Regions from separate parts of the Agrobacterium sp. 6Ca8 genome, predicted to be linked through region 2. Evidence: predicted binding sites of a transcription regulator. Region 2 holds the regulator's gene; the other holds the start of a gene.
The links. The regulator HrcA, encoded in region 2, represses chaperone genes, less so after heat shock. The targets are predictions, from matches to a motif close to GTTAGCACTCNCNNNNNGNGAGTGCTAAC.
Positions count from the first base shown of each region.

Region 1: the regulator HrcA is predicted to act here: its motif matches at 4,324-4,352, upstream of groES (co-chaperone GroES).

Region 1 covers NZ_AP026433.1:383,794-393,741, forward strand. The annotation lists gene hisG (ATP phosphoribosyltransferase) at 1-316, shown strand, start outside; gene ACZ5A6_RS01910 (DoxX family protein) at 380-826, opposite strand; gene ACZ5A6_RS01915 (hypothetical protein) at 1,088-1,522, opposite strand; gene groL (chaperonin GroEL) at 2,261-3,895, opposite strand; gene groES (co-chaperone GroES) at 3,970-4,266, opposite strand; gene ACZ5A6_RS01930 (TIGR01459 family HAD-type hydrolase) at 4,636-5,484, shown strand; gene ACZ5A6_RS01935 (bifunctional riboflavin kinase/FAD synthetase) at 5,528-6,508, shown strand; gene ileS (isoleucine--tRNA ligase) at 6,777-9,680, shown strand; gene ACZ5A6_RS01945 (hypothetical protein) at 9,886-9,948, shown strand, end outside.
Region 2 covers NZ_AP026433.1:2,916-12,863, forward strand. The annotation lists gene rdgB (RdgB/HAM1 family non-canonical purine NTP pyrophosphatase) at 1-573, opposite strand, end outside; gene rph (ribonuclease PH) at 591-1,307, opposite strand; gene hrcA (heat-inducible transcriptional repressor HrcA) at 1,444-2,535, shown strand; gene grpE (nucleotide exchange factor GrpE) at 2,649-3,284, shown strand; gene ptsN (PTS IIA-like nitrogen regulatory protein PtsN) at 3,414-3,875, opposite strand; gene hpf (ribosome hibernation-promoting factor, HPF/YfiA family) at 3,958-4,539, opposite strand; gene rpoN (RNA polymerase factor sigma-54) at 4,774-6,324, opposite strand; gene lptB (LPS export ABC transporter ATP-binding protein) at 6,478-7,287, opposite strand; gene ACZ5A6_RS00055 (LptA/OstA family protein) at 7,297-7,863, opposite strand; gene lptC (LPS export ABC transporter periplasmic protein LptC) at 7,877-8,542, opposite strand; gene sppA (signal peptide peptidase SppA) at 8,792-9,745, shown strand; gene ACZ5A6_RS00070 (integration host factor subunit beta) at 9,772-9,948, shown strand, end outside.

The DNA of each region.
Region 1 (9,948 bases), 380 kb from region 2:
TCATGGTCGCCGTTTGGCAATCGCAACCAAATACTGGCGGCTGACGCAGCAGTTCTTTTCGCGCCAGCATGGCATTCAGCTTTACCGCATTGTCGAAAGCCTTGGCGCCACCGAAGGTGCGCCGGCGGCAGGGCAGGCGGATATCATCGTCGATATCACCTCCACCGGCTCGACGCTGAAAGCTAACCACCTGAAAATCCTCTCCGACGGCATCATCGTCCGCTCGGAAGCCTGTTTCGTGCGCGCCCGCAAGCCGGAGCACGAAGGCGATCCGGCGGTTCAGGAGATCGCGGCGCGAATAAAAGCGGCTGTCTGAAAGCAAAAAAGAAAAAAGCCGCCGGATCGCTCCGACGGCTTTTTTCTTGGTCAGCCTATGGGTTCAGGCGCGGGCGGTAACGAAGCCGCGCTTTGCGTCGACGGAGTAGGCGCCTGCACCGAAGGTTGCGAGCAGGATATAGGCGCCGGCAAGGGTGATGTTCTTCATCAGCATGATGCCGTTCAGCGTGTTGATCCAGCCGAGAGCAGGCTCAGGCCAGCCGGGAACGGCAACGGTGCCGCTGTGGAATACGAGGCCGGTGAACACGCAGAATGCTGCAAGCGCCCATGCGGCGATCTTCGTCTGGAAACCGGCGAGAATGGCAAGACCGGCAACGAGTTCGAACAGGCCGGCAAGATAGGCAAGCGCGGTTGCGGCAGGCATGCCGGCGCCCGAGATCATGCCGGCAGTGCCAGCCGGATCAGTGAGTTTGCCGAAGCCGGAATAGATGAAGATGAAGGAAAGCAGAATGCGGGCGATGAGAACGAGAGCGTTCTGGCTGCTGGACATGGAGTATCTCCGGTAAGTGATCGGCGTGTCGCCGGTTAAACTGCAAGGTGATGTCTGGAGATATCAATGACCGAAAATCATGCATCTATAAAGATGAACAATAGAAGACAAATTGTCTTCATTTTGTGAACGACCAACAATGTCGTTCAATGACATTGAGCGCGCATCCCCGTTTGAACGGGACCATTCGACTCGATCTATCTATTTGTTTTAAAAAAATTTCCTGACATAAAGCCGCTGCGCAGTTTCACTGGAAACGCGCTAGGCGGCGAAGCGCATATCCTCGAAACGCGGAAACAGGAAGAGCCCCGAAATGCGCCCTTGCTGGCCGATCTCGAAACCCGAGGATTCGCCCATGCAAATAAGCGGCTGCCGCATTGCCGGCAGGGTGAACATGCCGGTGGAAAAGCAGAAGCGTGAGGGTGCGGCGGAAGCCTGTTCGAAAATTTCGAGCACGCGGTCGTGGTGACCCCGATCATAACAGCGGATCAGGCTGAGCAGGCCGCACTCACCCTGCGGCAGCCCATGCATGAAAGATGCATGTTCGCCAAGCTTGATGACGCCGCTCGAAAGATCGCCGCTCCATTCCTCCGAAATAAAGAAATGCGAGAGGGTCTGAGTATCCGGCATGGTTGTCGCGGCCGCAGGCAGAGCATCGTTGCGTCTTGATATTTCGAACAAATCGCGCCCCCGCATGAACATCGTACCAGCGCTGCAATCTCAAGCGTCGCTGCCAAGTTGATTTTTCATCGCCATCCGCATTCGAGCGTGCCTGCCAAGCATCGAACCCCTTCAATGCTTGCATCCCGCCGCGGCACCCTCACGGGCGCTGACTTATAGTTTATTTTCTTCTACCCACAACAACCTGTCAGAGAGAAAATCAAAAATAATATGTATTCCTTCATCGTAATCGCGAAATATATGAAAAAAAGACAACTAAATGTCGTGCTTATAAACTGGAGAGGGCGAAAATCCGCCCCATCGGCAATTGTGATTCGCCTCTATCGGCACCCGATTATTGCACGCGCTGCCAAAAACAAGCCGACTAAAGTTATCGCTGTTTCAAAAAGAGACAATATTTTTTAAGCCCGATCCCGGCAAGTGAAGATATCGCGCCAGCTGTCCCAAGGGGCATGGGCGGCAACGAAAAAGGGCGATCCGAAGACCGCCCTTTCGTATTCCAGTGACAGGACTGATTGGAAGTCCATGCCGCCCGTCTGGCGCGCTTGCGACGCCAGATCACCAAAAGGCATGGGCGGCAACGAAAAAAGGGCGATCCGAAGACCGCCCTTTCGTATTCCAGTGACAGGACTGATTGGAAGTCCATGCCGCCCGTCTGGCGCGCTTGCGACGCCAGATCACCAAAAGGCATGGGCGGCAACGAAAAAAGGGCGATCCGAAGACCGCCCTTTCGTATTCCAGTGACAGGACTGATTAGAAGTCCATGCCGCCCATGCCGCCGCCAGGCATCTGGGGCATTGCCGATTCCTTCTTAGGAAGTTCGGCGATCATGGCTTCGGTGGTGATCAGCAGCGAAGCAACCGAAGCTGCGTTCTGCAGAGCCGTGCGAACAACCTTGACCGGGTCGACGATGCCGAGCTGGATCAGGTCGCCATATTCGCCGGTCTGGGCGTTGTAGCCGTAGTTGTCTTCGTTCCGGTCGAGGATCTTGCCAACAACGATGGAAGCTTCGTCACCTGCGTTTTCTGCAATCTGGCGAACCAGAGACTGCAGAGCCTTGCGGACGATGTTGATGCCGGCTTCCTGGTCGTCGTTCTCACCCTTGACGGTGATCTTCGTGGAAGAACGCAGCAGGGCAACGCCGCCGCCCGGTACGATGCCTTCCTGAACAGCAGCGCGCGTCGCGTTGAGAGCGTCGTCGATGCGGTCCTTCTTTTCCTTCACTTCAACTTCCGTCGAACCGCCAACGCGGATCACGGCAACGCCGCCAGCGAGCTTGGCAAGACGTTCCTGCAGCTTTTCGCGGTCGTAGTCGGAAGTGGTTTCTTCGATCTGCGCCTTGATCTGGGCAACACGGCCTTCGATGTCGGACTTCTGGCCAGCACCGTCAACGATCGTGGTGTTTTCCTTGGAGATCGAAACCTTCTTCGACTTGCCGAGCATGTCGAGGGTAACGCTTTCGAGCTTGATGCCGAGATCTTCGGAAATGACGGTACCACCGGTCAGGATGGCGATGTCTTCCAGCATGGCCTTGCGGCGGTCGCCGAAGCCAGGAGCCTTGACGGCAGCGATCTTGAGGCCGCCACGCAGCTTGTTGACGACGAGCGTTGCAAGGGCTTCGCCTTCTACGTCTTCAGCGATGATGACGAGCGGCTTGCCGGTCTGAACGACAGCTTCGAGAACAGGCAGCATGGCCTGGAGGTTCGAAAGCTTCTTTTCGTGCAGAAGGATGTATGCGTCTTCGAGGTCCGCAACCATCTTTTCCGGGTTGGTCACGAAGTAAGGCGACAGGTAGCCGCGGTCGAACTGCATGCCTTCGACGACTTCGAGTTCGGTTTCAGCGGTCTTGGCTTCTTCAACGGTGATGACGCCTTCGTTGCCGACGCGCTGCATTGCTTCAGCAATGTCGAGACCGATCTGACGCTCGCCGTTTGCAGAGATCGTGCCGACCTGTGCAACTTCTTCCGAAGTGTTGATCTTCTTGGCCTTGGCCTGAAGGTCCTTGACGACTTCAGCAACGGCCAGATCGATACCGCGCTTGAGGTCCATCGGGTTCATGCCGGCAGCAACTGCCTTTGCACCTTCGCGAACGATGGCCTGGGCCAGAACCGTTGCGGTGGTGGTGCCGTCACCGGCGATGTCGTTGGTCTTGGAGGCAACTTCGCGAACGAGCTGTGCGCCCATGTTCTCGAACTTGTCTTCGAGTTCGATTTCCTTGGCGACCGAAACGCCGTCCTTGGTGATGCGCGGTGCGCCGAAGGACTTGTCGATAACGACGTTACGACCCTTCGGGCCGAGGGTGACCTTCACTGCATCAGCGAGAATGTCGACGCCCTTGAGCATCTTTTCGCGCGCTGTGCGGCCGAATTTGACTTCTTTGGCTGCCATTTTCAAAACTCCTGGTTTCGAATGGCCGGACGGGGTCCGGCTTGAAATTTAAGGAAACAATGGGTGCGGCGAAATCAGCCGATGATACCCATGATGTCGGCTTCCTTCATGATCAGAAGGTCTTCGCCGTCGAGCTTGACTTCGGTGCCCGACCACTTGCCGAACAGGACGCGATCGCCAACCTTGACGTCGAGAGCGACGACCTTGCCGGCCTCATCGCGAGCGCCGGAACCGACGGCGACGATTTCGCCTTCCTGCGGCTTTTCCTTGGCGGTATCGGGAATGATGATGCCGCCCTTGGTCTTTGCTTCGGACTCAACGCGACGAACGACGACGCGATCATGAAGCGGGCGGAAATTGGTGCTTGTCATTGCCTAATCCCTCGATCAAATGACTTCAGGAACCTTTTGCAGGTTCACGTGATGGGTGTTAGCACTCCTCTTGTTGGAGTGCCAGCAAAGCCGAGATAAGGAGGCGTCCCCCCGGAGTCAAGAACGCACTGCCGGAAAAATTTCACGGCCTATGGTTACCAGCGTTCCATGACAGAAAATTTCCACGCTATGACGGACGAGGACAAATCGCTCTTTTTCAGGCAACCTTCGTTTTCGGCGTAGAGGGGTTTTATGTTCGGATGGTGGCCGGTGGTCCGGAGGCAGGCCTGGCGCCGCTTTTTTCCTTGCCATCGGCGTCGTGCTTTGCCATGTGACGCACACCCTTTTTTCGCACCCGGAAAGCATATCATGGCCCATCGCATTCTCACCCTCGGCGAAATCACTGATGGGTTCGACGTTGTTCTTTCGGATGTCTGGGGCGTGCTGCATAATGGCGTTAGCGCTTTCCCGGATGCGGCGGTTGCGCTGCACGACGCGCGCAAGGCCGGCAAGACCGTGGTGCTCATCACCAATTCGCCGCGTCCGGCCCCCGGTGTCATCGCCCAGCTTCGCGTTCTCGGCGTGCCGGATGAGGCCTATGACCGCATCATCACATCGGGCGACGTCACCCGCGGCCTGATCGCGGAAGGCCCGAGAAAAGTCTTTCTGCTCGGCCCCGAGCGGGACATGCCGCTGCTGGAAGGTCTCGATGTCGAACGGGTCGGCGAGGCGGAAGCGGAATCCGTCGTCTGCACCGGTTTCTTCGATGACGAGACGGAAACGCCGGAAGATTATACGGAAATGCTGAAAGGCTTCATCGCCCGCAAGGCGCCGATGATCTGTGCCAACCCCGATCTGGTGGTAGAGCGCGGCGAGCGCATCATTCCCTGCGCCGGCGCCATGGCCGCATATTACGAACAGCTTGGCGGCGAAGTCCGTATTGCCGGCAAACCGCACGCGCCGATCTATGAAGCCTGCCTTGCGGCGGCGAAAGAAGTGCGCGGCGATTTCCCGAAGGATCGCGTGCTCGCCATCGGCGATGGCATGCCGACGGATGTGAAGGGCGCAATTGCGAGCGGCCTCAACCTTCTTTATATCAGCGGCGGCATTCACGCCGCCGAATATACGCTGAATGGCCAGACGGACGAGGCGCTTCTGAACGCCTATCTGAAGGGGCAGGGCGCGGCTCCCGGCTGGTGGATGCCCCGCCTTGCCTAGGAAACGTCTGGCGTAAGCCGGCGTAAACAATGGATCGACTGCAATGACCGTCTTTCATCGCAATGAAAAAAAGGAGCCGCTGCCTGAAGGCTTGCGCGGCGGCGTCATCGCGATCGGCAATTTCGATGGTGTGCATCGCGGCCACCGTGCCGTTCTGGACCGTGCGCTGGAACTGGCCGAGGCGCGTGGCGTACCGGCACTGGTGCTGACCTTCGAACCGCATCCCCGTTCCGTCTTCCGCCCCGAAACGCCGGTCTTCCGCCTGACGCCTGCGCCGTTGAAGGCACGTATTCTCGAGGCCATCGGTTTCCGCTCGGTCATCGAATACCCCTTCGACCGCGAGTTTTCGCAGCGCTCGGCGGAAGAGTTCGTCAATTCCATTCTGGTCGACTGGCTGGGCGCCAGCGCCGTCGTCACCGGCTTTGATTTCCATTTCGGCAAGGGCCGCGAAGGTGGCCCGGCATTTCTGATGGCGGCCGGCAAGCGCAACGGCTTCGACGTGACGCTCGTGGATGCCTTTCGCGACGAGGGCGCGGATGTCGTCTCCTCGAGCCGTATCCGCTCGCTTCTGTGCGAAGGAGATGTGGCAGGTGCCGCCGGACAACTCGGGTATCGTTTCACGGTGGAAAGTGAAGTCATCGGCGGCCAGAAGCTGGGGCGAACGCTGGGTTACCCAACGGCCAACATGGCGCTTTCACCCGAAACGGAGCTGAAAGCCGGCATCTATGCCGTGCGGTTCCGCCGCCCCGACGGGGCGATTTACGATAGCGTTGCAAGCTTCGGTTACCGCCCGACGGTCACCGATAACGGTGCGGCCCTTCTGGAAACCTACGTCTTCGATTTTTCCGGTGATCTCTATGGTGAGGTCTGTTCGGTATCCTTCTTCGGGCACCTGCGTGACGAGCTGAAATTTGACGGCTTGGACCCGCTGGTCGCGCAGATCAGGCGGGATGAGGAAGAGGCGCGGGCGATGCTGTCAGGCGTGCGGCCGCTCAGTGAATTGGATGCGAAGATAGCATTTTGAGCGGGCAGATAATCCCGTCCCGGATTGTCGTCGCTTTTCACTTCCTTTTTGCCGGAAAACCGCATAAACAACCGGCCATGTCCCAATACCGGTTGCTGTTTAAAGTTCAGATAGGCCGAATTATTGGCCCGGCCTTCCGCCCGCTCTGAAGAGCCGGAAGGTCCGGGATTTTGGCGCTCGTCATGGCATTTGACATGGCGCTTTCCGTATTTGCCCTCTTTGAAATTGAGACGGCGCGACCGACACGGCGCGCAACAACGGTACAATTATGAGCGACACCGCAGAAAAATTCGACTATTCCTCGACCCTCTATTTGCCGCAGACGGATTTCCCGATGCGTGCCGGCCTGCCGCAGAAAGAACCGGAAACGGTGAAGCGCTGGCAGGAAATGGGCCTGTATAAAAAGCTCCGCGCCTCCGCCGCCGGTCGCGAGAAATTCGTGCTGCATGATGGCCCGCCCTATGCCAACGGCAACATCCACATCGGCCATGCGCTGAACAAGATCCTGAAAGACGTCATCACCCGCTCGTTCCAGATGCGCGGTTTCGACGCCAATTACGTGCCCGGCTGGGATTGCCACGGCCTGCCGATCGAATGGAAGATCGAGGAAGCCTACCGCGCCAAGGGCAAGAACAAGGACGAGGTTCCGGTCAACGAATTCCGCAAGGAGTGCCGCGAGTTCGCTGCTGGCTGGATCAAGGTTCAGTCGGAAGAGTTCAAGCGCCTCGGCATCGAGGGTGACTTCGAAAACCCCTACACAACCATGAACTTCCACGCGGAAGCCCGCATCGCCGGCGAACTGCTGAAGATCGCCAAGAGCGGCCAGCTCTATCGCGGTTCCAAGCCGATCATGTGGTCGGTCGTCGAGCGCACGGCGCTGGCGGAAGCCGAGGTCGAGTATCACGACGTTGAAAGCGACATGATCTGGGTAAAGTTCCCGGTGAAGGACGCTGCGCCAGCTCTTTCCGGCGTCTCTGTCGTCATCTGGACAACCACGCCGTGGACCATCCCCGGCAACCGCGCCATCGCCTTCTCCTCGCGGGTCGAATATGGCCTGTTCGAAGTCGAAAGCGCGCAGAACGATTTCGGTCCGCAGCCGGGTGAAAAGCTGATCTTCGCCAGAAAGCTTGCCGATGAGGCTGCTGCCAAGGCGAAGGTGACCTTCAAGTTCGTGCGCGATGTGAAAGCTGAAGAACTGGCCGCTATCACCTGCGCCCATCCTTTGGCGTCGCTTGGCTACGATTTCCCGGTTCCGCTTCTCGATGGCGACCATGTTACCGACGATGCAGGCACGGGCTTCGTGCACACCGCCCCGAGCCATGGCCGCGAGGACTTTGACGTCTGGACCGCGCATCAGCGTGAGCTGGAAGCGCGCGGCGTTTCGCCGGCCATCCCGTTCCCCGTTGGCGATGACGGTTTCTACACCGAGGACGCACCCGGTTTCGGCCCGTCTGCCGAAGGCGGTGCGGCCCGCGTCATGGATGATAACGGCAAGAAGGGCGATGCCAACGAGCGCGTCATCAAGGCGCTGATCGCGGCCAACAACCTGTTCGCGCGCGGCCGTCTGAAGCACAGCTATCCGCATAGCTGGCGCTCCAAGAAGCCGGTGATCTTCCGCAACACGCCGCAGTGGTTTGTCTATATGGACAAGGAACTGGGCGACGGCACGACGCTGCGCTCGCGTTCGCTTGATGCCATCGACCAGACCCGTTTCGTTCCGGCATCCGGCCAGAACCGCCTGCGCGCCATGATCGAAGGTCGGCCCGACTGGGTTCTGTCGCGCCAGCGCAGCTGGGGCGTGCCGATCGCGGTCTTCGCCGACGAGCAGGGTGAGGTTCTGGTCGACGAGGCTGTCAACGCCCGCATCCTCGAGGCCTTCGAGGCTGAAGGTGCGGATGCCTGGTTCGCCGAAGGCGCCAAGGAACGTTTCCTCGGCAATGACCATGACCACGCCAAATGGCAGCAGGTCATGGACATCCTCGATGTGTGGTTCGATAGCGGCTGCACCCATACCTTCACGCTGGAAGACCGCCCGGACATGAAGTGGCCGGCGGATGTCTATCTCGAAGGCTCGGACCAGCATCGCGGCTGGTTCCATTCGTCGCTGCTGGAAAGCTGCGCGACGCGTGGCCGCGCGCCCTATAACGCCGTCGTCACCCATGGCTTCACCATGGACGAGCAGGGCCGCAAGCAGTCCAAGTCTCTCGGCAACGTTGTTGCACCACAGGACGTGATGAAAGAGTCCGGCGCGGATATCCTGCGCCTGTGGGTCATGACGACCGATTACTGGGAAGACCAGCGTCTGGGCAAGGCCATCATCCAGACCAATATCGACGCGTATCGCAAGCTGCGCAACACCGTGCGTTGGATGCTCGGCACGCTTGCCCACGACAAGGGCGAGGAGATCGCCTATGCCGATCTGCCGGAACTGGAAAAGCTGGTACTGCACCGCCTGTCCGAGCTGGATAAGGTCGTGCGCGACGGGTACGACGCCTTCGACTTCAAGAAGATCGCCCGCGCCCTGATCGATTTCGCAAATGTGGAGCTGTCGGCTTTCTACTTCGACATCCGCAAGGACACGCTTTATTGTGACGCGCCGTCGTCGCTGAAGCGCCGTGCATCGCTGTCGGTCATCGCCAAGCTGTTCGATTGCCTCGTCACATGGCTTGCGCCCATGCTGCCCTTCACCACTGAAGAAGCATGGCTTTCGCGCTATCCGGATGCGGAATCGGTGCATCTCGCCCAGTTCCCAGAAATTCCGGCGGAGTGGAACAACGACGCGCTGGAAGCGAAGTGGGAGAAAATCCGCAAGGTCCGCACGGTCGTCACCGGTGCGCTCGAAGTGGAACGCCGTGAAAAGCGTATCGGATCCTCGCTTGAGGCAGCGCCCGTCGTGCACATTGCCGACGCCGATCTTCTGGCGGCTCTCTCCGGGCAGGATTTTGCCGAAATCTGCATCACCTCGGCCATTTCGGTGGTCGGCGATGAAGGCCCTGCCGATGGCTTCCGCTTGCCGGAGGTCGCAAAGGTCGTGGTCGAGCAGAAGCTGGCGGAAGGCGTAAAATGCGCACGCTCCTGGCGCATCACCACCGATGTCGGTTCCGATCCGGACTATCCGGAGGTTTCGGCCCGTGATGCGGCGGCACTGCGCGAGCTTGCCGCGCTGGGATGATTCAAAGCTGCTGCGCATCGTTCCTGTCGAAAAATCGATTTCGAGTTTCGGGCCGATGCGCGAGGAAAATGGCCGGATGAATTGCGCTTTAGCTCTTCATCCGGTACACCTGCCTGAAAATGGCCGGATTTGCACGGCAATGCGGGCTACCGCCTGCCGAAAGACGATGTCTGGCGCAATGGGACGGACGGCTGGAAGGGTTTTTATGAAGACGATGAAGGCTTTTGGGCAGGATAACGCGCAGGGTTTGAGCATGTTCCGCACGGTT
Region 2 (9,948 bases):
GTGCTTCCAGCCGTGTTTTTCGTCTGCGGTCATTTCACCGAATGTGGTGTCGTAACCTTCTGGTTTGAAGATCGGGTCATAGCCGAAACCGCTCGTTCCGCGCGGGGGCCACGCCACCGTGCCTTCCACCTCGCCGCGAAAATATTCGACATGCCCGTCCGGCCAGGCAAGGCACAGCACGCTGACGAAGCGGCCCGTGCGGTCTTCCGGCTTCGTTGCACCGCGTTCGGCAAGCGCATCCTCGACCTTCTGCATGGCCATGGCGAAGTCGCGCGTACCGTCAGCCGTTTCCGCCCAATTGGCGGTATAAACGCCCGGCGCGCCATCCAGCGCATCGATGACCAGACCGGAATCGTCAGACAGAGCCGGCAGGCCGGACGCCTTCGCAGACGCAAGCGCCTTGATGGCAGCATTTTCCTCAAAGGTGGTGCCTGTCTCGTCCGGCTCCACGAAGTTCAGCTCCGCAGCCGATTTGGCTGAAAAGCCGAAAGGCCCGATCAGGTCGGCGATTTCGGCGATCTTGCCCTTGTTGTGGCTGGCGACAACGATCGTTCTGGTATCGAGCTTGCGCATGACGTTTTCCTGTCGGCTCAGGCAATTGCCTGCTTCTGAAGGGCGACCAGTTCGCTGCATCCGGCCTTTGCAAGACCAAGCAGCGTCAGGAATTCCTCTTCGGAGAAGGGGGCACCTTCCGCGGTTCCCTGCACTTCGACGATGCCGCCGGAGCCGGTGATGACGAAATTCGCATCGGTCTCGGCGGAGGAATCCTCGAGATAATCGAGATCGATGACCGGCTGTTTTGCAAAGATGCCGCAGGAGATCGCGGCGATATGGTCCTTCAGGACCTTCTCGACCTTGATCATGTTGCGAGTTTCCATCCACTTCAGGCAATCATGCAGGGCGATCCATGCGCCGGTGATGGAAGCCGTGCGCGTGCCGCCATCGGCCTGAATGACGTCGCAGTCAATGCTGATCTGGCGCTCGCCGAGCGCCTGCAGGTCGACCACTGCGCGCAGCGAGCGGCCGATAAGGCGCTGGATTTCCTGCGTGCGTCCGCCCTGCTTGCCGGCCGAGGCCTCGCGCTTCATCCGCTCATGGGTGGAACGCGGCAGCATGCCGTATTCGGCGGTGACCCAGCCCTTGCCGCTGTTGCGCAGCCACGGCGGCGTCTTTTCCTCAAGGCTTGCGGTGACGAGCACATGCGTATCACCGAATTTGACCAGACAGGAACCTTCGGCATGTTTCGAGAAATTGCGCTCGAAGGAAACCTTGCGCATCTGATCGGTTTTTCTGCCTGAAGGCCGCATATGATCCACTCTCCATGTTGGTTCCTGCCTTCTAAGGCGCGCCCCGGGGTTTTGCAAAGCCAATTTCCATTTTGCCGCAGCGGTGCAACGCATTATATTGGTACGGACAGAGTTTTGACGATAAAGAACGGATGATATGGGCTTTTCCGCACCGCTTTCAAAAGATCAGGCATCGTTGCTGGATGAACGGTCGCGGGAGATTTTCCGGCGCATCGTCGAAGGCTATCTCGACACCGGCGAACCCTTGGGGTCGCGCAGCCTGTCGCGGCTGTTGCCGATGTCGCTTTCACCGGCCTCCGTTCGCAACGTCATGAGCGACCTCGAGGAACTGGGTCTCATCTATTCGCCGCATATCAGCGCCGGTCGCCTGCCCACCCAGACGGGGCTGCGCTTCTTCGTGGACGCATTCATGCAGGTGGGCGATCTGCCCGCCGATGAGAGAGCCAGTATCGACCGCCAGATCGGTCCAGTCGCCGGCCACGAGCAATCGCTGGAAGGGTTGCTGACAGAGGCAAGCCGCATGCTTTCAGGCATGTCGCGCGGTGCCGGCCTGGTGCTGACGGCCAAGAGCGACGTCATTCTCAAGCACGTTGAATTCATCCGGCTGGAGCCCACCAAGGCGCTTGCCGTGCTGGTAGGGGACCACAATCAGGTCGAAAACCGTATCATCGAATTGCCGGTCGGCATTTCGTCATCGCAATTGACAGAGGCGGCAAATTTCATCAATGCCCATCTTTCCGGGCAGACGCTGCAGGAACTGCGGGGCCAGTTTCAGACGCAGCGTGCCGAATTGCAGTCGGAACTCGGCACGCTCGCGCAGGACCTCATCGAACGTGGTCTCGCCATATGGGCGGGCGACAATGAAGAGGGCAAGCTCGGTCGCCTCATCGTCCGCGGACGCTCCAACCTGCTGGAAGGTCTGGCCGGTGAGGAAGATATCGATCGTGTGCGCCTGCTGTTCGACGATCTGGAGCGCAAGGAAAATCTCATCGAGATCCTCAACCTTGCAGAAAGTGGCTCAGGCGTCAGGATTTTCATCGGCTCGGAAAACAAGCTCTTCTCGCTGTCAGGCTCGTCACTGATCGTGGCACCTTATCGGGACGAGGAAAATCGCGTTGTGGGTGCCGTCGGCGTCATCGGTCCCACGAGGCTCAATTACGCCCGTATCGTGCCTATGGTGGACTACACCGCACAAATTATGGCCCGCCTTTCCCGAAAGCAGAGATAGGACAAGCCCGCAAGGTTAGAGAATGCGGCAAGCTTTTCGCCGCAAGCCTTGATTTTTGCCCTTCAAACCTCGATATCGGGCGCAACCAACAATATTCAAATCTGGAGAACGTCATGACCGACGATACGAAAAAGCCCGGACCTGACGCGGACGTCGCCGAAGAGTTTGTCGAACCCGCATTTACAGGGGAAGAGACGGCGGAAGCTGCCGAGCCCGATCCGATCGAACTGCTCAGGGCCGAAAATGCCGATCTGCGCGACAAGTTCCTGCGTCTTGCAGCAGAAATGGACAATCTTCGTCGCCGCACCGAGCGCGAAGTCAAGGATGCGAAGGCCTATTCTCTCGCCGCTTTCGCGCGCGACATGCTTGCCGTTTCCGACAATCTTCGCCGCGCTCTTGAAGCCATTCCGGACGAACTCAAGACCAATGGCGAAGCCGGTCTCAACGGCCTGATCGAAGGTGTCGAGATGACGGAGCGCTCGATGCTCTCGACGCTGGAGCGACATGGCGTCAAAAAGATCGATGCGGAAGGCCAGAAATTCGATCCGAATTTCCACCAGGCGATGTTCGAAATTCCGAACACGGCAGTTCCGAACAACACGGTACTGCAGGTGGTTCAGGCCGGTTTCACCATCGGTGACCGGGTGCTGCGCCCCGCCATGGTTGGCGTCTCAAAGGGTGGCCCGAAGGTGGAGACCGCCGCAGCGCCCGAGCCGGGCACCGCCTCCGTCAACGAGAAGGATGCGTGAGGCATTCCCTCATCTAAAGCGCGTTCGGATGTAAAACCGGGGCGCGCTTTTGTTTGAAATGCTCCAATAAAAAACGCGCCTCAAGGGCGCGTTTTTTTGTCCATGGAAAGGACCGTCGGCAGCCTTTGATCAGGCAGCGGTCGCCTGCTCCTGATTGAGGAAGGCGTAAATTGCCGTGTCGGAATCGGTGGCACGCAGCTTGGCCACCAGCTCGGGGTCGCGCAAAGCTCGGGCAATTCTCGACAGCGCCTTCAGATGATCCGCGCCGGCGCCTTCGGGTGCAAGCAGCAGGAAAACCAGATCGACCGGCTGGTCATCCAGCGCCTCGAAATCAACAGGTGTTTCAAGACGTGCGAAGACGCCGGTGATCTGATGGATGCTGCTCAGCTTGCCATGCGGAATGGCAATGCCGTGCCCCACACCGGTGGAGCCGAGTTTCTCACGCTGGAGGATGACGTCGAAAACTTCCCGTTCCGAGACTCCGGTAATTCTGGCTGCCTTCGCGGCCAGCTCCTGAAGCAATTGCTTTTTGGAATTCACCTTGAGGGCGGGAATAATCGCATCTTGTTGCAGCAAATCTGCCAACGCCATTCTCTTTTTCCTTCATGCCATCGAGACGATGCAGGAGGCAGATACGCTTTCGCGCTCTGCCTCCCATGTCTTGTCAGACTGTTCAGCTCTTGATCGTTTCCGCGTCGATCCAGCCAATATTGCCGTCATGTCGTCGGTAGACGATGTTGAGATATTCCTTGCCGGGGCTGCGGAACAGCAGAACCGGTTCGTCCGTCATGTCGAGCGCCATCACGGCGCTGGCGACGGACATCGTCTTTATCTGTTTCGAACTTTCCGCAACGATCGTGGGTGCGTAGTCTTCCGGAACCTCGTGGTCCTCATCGGGGACAGCATCCATTACCGTATAGGCGATTTCCGACATCGCGCCGTTCGCCGCGGAACCATTGTGGTGATGGTCCTTCAGCTTCCGTTTGTAGCGACGCAGGCGCTTCTCGATACGCTCGGCGGCGGCATCGAAACTCGCTTGCGGATCATTTGCCTGACCCGCCGCATGCAATACAACGCCCGTATCGAGATGCAGTTTGCAATCGGCTGCAAAACGCGATCCGGACTTCTCTACGGTCACTTGGCCTGAATACCCCCCATCGAAGTATTTGGTAACTGCCAGACCTATATTGTCCTCAATCCGCTGCCGGAAAGATTCGCCGATCTCCATATGTTTACCAGATACACGCACACTCATGGAAAATTTCCTTTTTGTAGTGATTTGCGAGTACCAGCTTACGTCAAGCCGCGCGCGCATCCAAGCGTTTCGAAGGCCTTTAAAAGCCCCCATTCGAATTTTACGCCCATGGACGGTGGAGATGAATCCGTTACAAATGACCTTGCTTACGTGTGCGGCGGGCTTCTAGCCCTTGCCGTAGCAAGAGTCAATGGTGCGGCTGGAAAGCCCTGAAAACGTGACCAGCGCCACCGCTCAGAACGCCGACAGTCTGGCCAGGGCCTTCTTCTCGCGCCGTCTCTGAACGGAGGATGGGATGTTCATCGCCTCGCGATATTTGGCCACGGTGCGGCGGGCAAGATCGATACCACTCTTTTTCAGATTATCGACGATATCGTCATCGGAAAGCACTGCGTCAGCGGCCTCCTGCGCGATCATCGCCTTGATGCGATGACGCACGGCTTCTGCCGAATGGCTGTCACCGCCTTCCACCGAGCTGATGGAAACACTGAAGAAATATTTCAGCTCAAACAGGCCGCGCGGCGTCAGCATGTATTTTTTCGACGTCACCCGGCTGACGGTGGATTCGTGCATCTTGATGGCGTCGGCCACCGTCTTGAGGTTCAGCGGGCGAAGGTGGTCCACGCCATTGACGAGAAAGGCGTCCTGCTGGCGCACGATTTCGGTCGCCACCTTCATGATCGTTCTGGCGCGCTGGTCGAGGCTGCGGGTCAGCCAATGGGCCGTCTGCATGCATTCGGAAAGGAAATCCTGATCCTCTCCCTCCCGCGACTTGTGCCTTGAAACCTCTGCGAAATAGGTCTGGTTGATGAGCACGCGCGGCAGGGTCTCGGGGTTGATTTCCACAAGCCAGCCGCCGGCAGAGGAGGGGCGAATGATGATATCAGGAACGATTGTCTCGGAAACGGTCGAATCGTAACCAGCGCCCGGACGCGGATTGAGCGTGCGGATTTCCGCCAGCATGTCGAGAAGGTCTTCCTCGTCCACGCCGCAGAGTTTTTTTAGAGAAGCGAAATCCCGTTTCGCCAGAAGCTCCAGATTGTCGATAAAAGCCCGCATTGCCGGATCAAGCCTGTCCTTCTGGGCAAGCTGGATCGCCAGACATTCGCTCAGCGAGCGGGAAAACACGCCGGGAGGATCAAAGCCCTGAAGCGTCTCCAGAATTCGCTCCACTGCCGAAGGCGCCGCCCCCAGCCGTTCAGCGACGTCTTCGACAGCATCTACGGCGATATATCCGGTCTCGTCGAGCTGGCCGATCAGCGCATCAGCGATCATCCTGTCTTCCACAGAGGATATGGCGAGAGGCAATTGCTGATTGAGGTGGTCGCTGAGGGTCTGTTTCGCGGCAACGAAGTCGTCGAGATCGTAACTCTCGCCTGACTCCTGCCCGGGCATGGATTTCCACTGCCCCGCAAGTTCGGGTGCGTCGGGCTTTCTGGGTTCGGTATCGTCGGGAAAGACATTTTCGAAGCTGGTGTCGAGCTGTTCGCCGAGATTCGCCGCGCGATCGCCGTACCAGTCGTCGCTGTCGGCCGTTACCGGCGCGGACTTGTCGGACCCTTCGCTGTCGGCATCGCCGAAATTCTCCGCATCAGCAGGGGTATCGTTGCTCAAATCGCCGTCGTTTGCCGCAATTTCAAGCAAAGGATTGCGCTCCACCTCCTGCGCGATGAACTGCGTCAGTTCGAAATGCGTCATCTGAAGCAGCTGGATGGACTGCATCAGTTGCGGTGTCATCACGAGAGACTGGTTTTGACGCAGCAAAAGGCTGGCAGATAATGCCATGGCGGACGCGAAACTCCCCTTACAGCTTCTTCGTCGCCACAAATTTCATAAATTTTGCGCAGGCAACGAAACTTGGCCCAAAAATTGCTTTTTTATTATGTTTGGTCAAGCGTCACTGCGGGGCGCGATGAAGAATCTTTCGCGCCCGGGAGCTTAAAGGCTAAAATTATTGCCGAGATAGAGCCGGCGCACATCCGGATTGTTGACGATATCGTCCGCACGGCCATGGGTCAGAACCTCACCGGCATGGATGATATAAGCGCGGTCAATGAGGCCGAGCGTTTCGCGGACATTGTGGTCGGTGATGAGAACGCCGATCCCGCGCGCGGTCAAATGTCTGACAAGGTTCTGAATGTCGCTGACGGAGATCGGATCGACGCCGGCAAAAGGTTCGTCCAGAAGCATGAAGGTCGGATCGGTCGCCAGAGCACGGGCGATTTCCAGACGGCGACGTTCGCCGCCCGACAGGGCGACAGCGGGCGATTTGCGCAGCTGCGCAATGTGGAACTCTTCCAGCAACTCATCGAGCTTGCGGCTGCGCTTGGCGCTGTCAGGTTCGTGCACTTCCAGCACGGCGCGGATGTTTTCCTCGACTGTCAGTCCACGGAAAATGGAGGCTTCCTGCGGCAGGTAGCCGACACCGAGGCGGGCACGCCTGTACATCGGCATGGTGGTGACGTCGTTGCCGTTGATGGCGATCTTGCCGCTATCGACGGGTACGAGGCCCGTGATCATGTAGAAACAGGTGGTTTTGCCCGCGCCGTTCGGGCCAAGCAGCCCCACGGCTTCACCACGGCGCACGACCAGCGAGACGCCGTTGACGACGCGCCGTGTATTATAGGTCTTCGTCAGACCATGCGCGATCAGGGTGCCGTCATAGCGAGCCTTGTCGGCCTGCGACGCAGCGTCCACAGGTCGGTCGCGCCCACCGCCAAATATTTTTGAGATCGAGGCTATCTTCACGAGGTGAGACTACTGTTTCTTCTGCTGCGATTTCGGATCGAGCATGATCCGGACAGGGCCGCCGCAGCTTTCAAGCTTTGCCTGCCCCGAATTCATCAGAACAGTGAGCTTGCAGCCGGTGAACACATTCGCGCCCTCGGACAGCACAACCTGCTTGCCGGTCAGAATGAAGGTCTGCGCCGCCATGTCGAATTCGCCGTGATCGGCCGTGGCCTTCTGCGTCTCGGACGTCAGGTAGACGTTATTGTCGACGAAGATTTTTTCGATGTTGGCGTCACCGCTGGTGAGCGAGGAACCTTCACCCTTGTAATTGACCGTCATCTTGCCGGCCTGAAGGGTGGTGGTGCCCTGCACAACTTTCACGTTACCGGTGAAATAGGCCTTGCGCTCTTGGTCCCGAATTTCGAGCTGATCGCTTTCGATAGCGATCGGCTGGTCGCCGGAGAGCTTGACGCCTGTCATGTTGCTGGTGGTGTTCTGAGCGAAAGCCACGGTTGCAAGACAGGAAAAAGCAAAAGCTGCGGCTGTAACGCCTGCGGATTTGCCAAGGGAAACGGGACGGGAAATTTGCATCATCTGGACCGGGCTCTCACTTGCCTTCATTCTTGATATTGGATGCAGCGATACGTGCGCGTACCTGCCCCGAAAATGTAATAGTCTTGCCATTATCCGCGATATCAATCGATTGCGCAACAATGGCGCCGTCGTTTGTTTTGATCGAAACTGGCTCTTTGCTGCTCATTTTTCCAGCCTTCAGATCGACATCCGCAGATTGGAACTTCGCTTGTATGCCATTGCTGAGATTGATGTCAAAAGGGGCGGTCATCTTCAGCGTGTTGGTGGCCCGGTCGAAAATGCCTTCCTTGGCGATCACCTGGGCGACGCTGTCGTTCACAGGCACCGCGGCCAGAACCCTTTCGAGCGTCATGAGGTTGGGGTTGGCGATATCCTGCAACGCACGGTCTGCGTTCATCGAGTAGTCGATCCCCTTCTCGTTGCGGCCCGCAACGGCCGGCTTTTCCATCACGATCTTGCCGTCTTCGATCCTTGCGCTTTCAAGCGAAACCTCTTCGGGCGCCCAGGTGCGAATGAGCGAAACGGCGACGAAGGCAAACGAGATGATCGCCGCACCGAGCGGCAGAATGATTTTCAGCCGCTTCACGCGCGCGGAATGCCTCAGCGCGCGCTCGTAAGCGCCGTTCTGGTCATTGGGCAGCGGAAACGCTGGCGCGGGCTGGCGGAGTCTTTCGAGCATAAGAGTGGGTCCGGAAAACTTCCTGGGCGCCACTTTGGCGCGCAACTGAAGCTTATATGTTTATCTTGATGTCTTTGGCATGAGTGCTGTGTCCTGCCAATATGGTTTTTGTCTGGAAAGGTGCAAGGGAAATGCGAATTTAATCGTAATTCTGGTTTCCTTATTGTTTCCTTGCGGCTTCGCGCTAGAAGAACCATATGGCCATGACGCTTACATTACGCTTCAAATGCCGGAAGGCAGGGGTTTTCGATGGATAATATGGCGATAGCGGATCGCAGACGATTGCGCCGCAAGCTGACTTTCTGGCGGATTGCCGCTGTTTTTCTGTTTGTCGCCGGCATTTTCGGCCTCTACCGGTTTTTATGGGCCACCCCGCAGCAAAGCGAGAGACCCCATATTGCCCGTGTCCAGATCTCCGGGCTGATCCAGGACAATACCGAACTTCTGGAGCGGCTGGACAAGATTGCCAAGAGTGACAATGTCAAAGGGCTGATCGTTTCGATTTCATCGCCCGGTGGCACCACCTATGGCGGCGAGCGCATCTTCAAGGCCATTCGCGGCGTTGCGGAAAAGAAGCCGGTGGTCTCCGATGTCCGCACGCTTGCCGCCTCCGCTGGATATATGATCGCATCTGCAGGTGACGTCATCGTCGCTGGCGAAACCTCGATCACCGGCTCTATCGGCGTGATCTTTCAATATCCCCAGATCGGCCAGCTGATGGATAAGCTCGGCGTCTCGCTGCAGGAAATAAAGTCCTCTCCGATGAAGGCGGAGCCTTCGCCGTTCCATGAGGCGCCCGAAGAGGCGAAGACGATGATCCGTTCCATGGTGATGGACAGCTACGGCTGGTTCGTCGATCTTGTGGCCGATCGCCGCAAATTGCCGCGCGAGGATGTGTTGAAACTGGCGGACGGATCGATTTTCACGGGCAGACAGGCGCTCGCCAACAAGCTGGTCGACACGCTTGGCGGCGAAAAGGAAATTCGCGGCTATTTCGAAACGCGCGGTGTTGCCAAGGATCTGCCGATCGTGGAATGGCGCGCACCGTCTTCCAGTTCGCCTTTTTCGCTTTTCAGTGTTGCGCAAATAGCGAAGCTTCTGGGATATGACGATTTAATCCCATTTGCGGGCTCCGGTCAGCTCGGTGCGGACAAGTTGTTTCTTGACGGTCTTGTTTCCGTTTGGCAGGTTGAGCCGCATTAAAAATCCAATTCTTTCAGGGGGCAACCGTGATCAAGTCTGAACTGGTGCAGATCGTTGCTGCGCGTAACCCGCACCTTTATCACCGTGACGTGGAAAATATCGTCAATGCGGTGCTGGATGAAATCACCGATGCCTTGGCAGCGGGAAATCGTGTCGAGCTTCGTGGTTTCGGCGCATTTTCGGTGAAGAACCGTCCTTCGCGA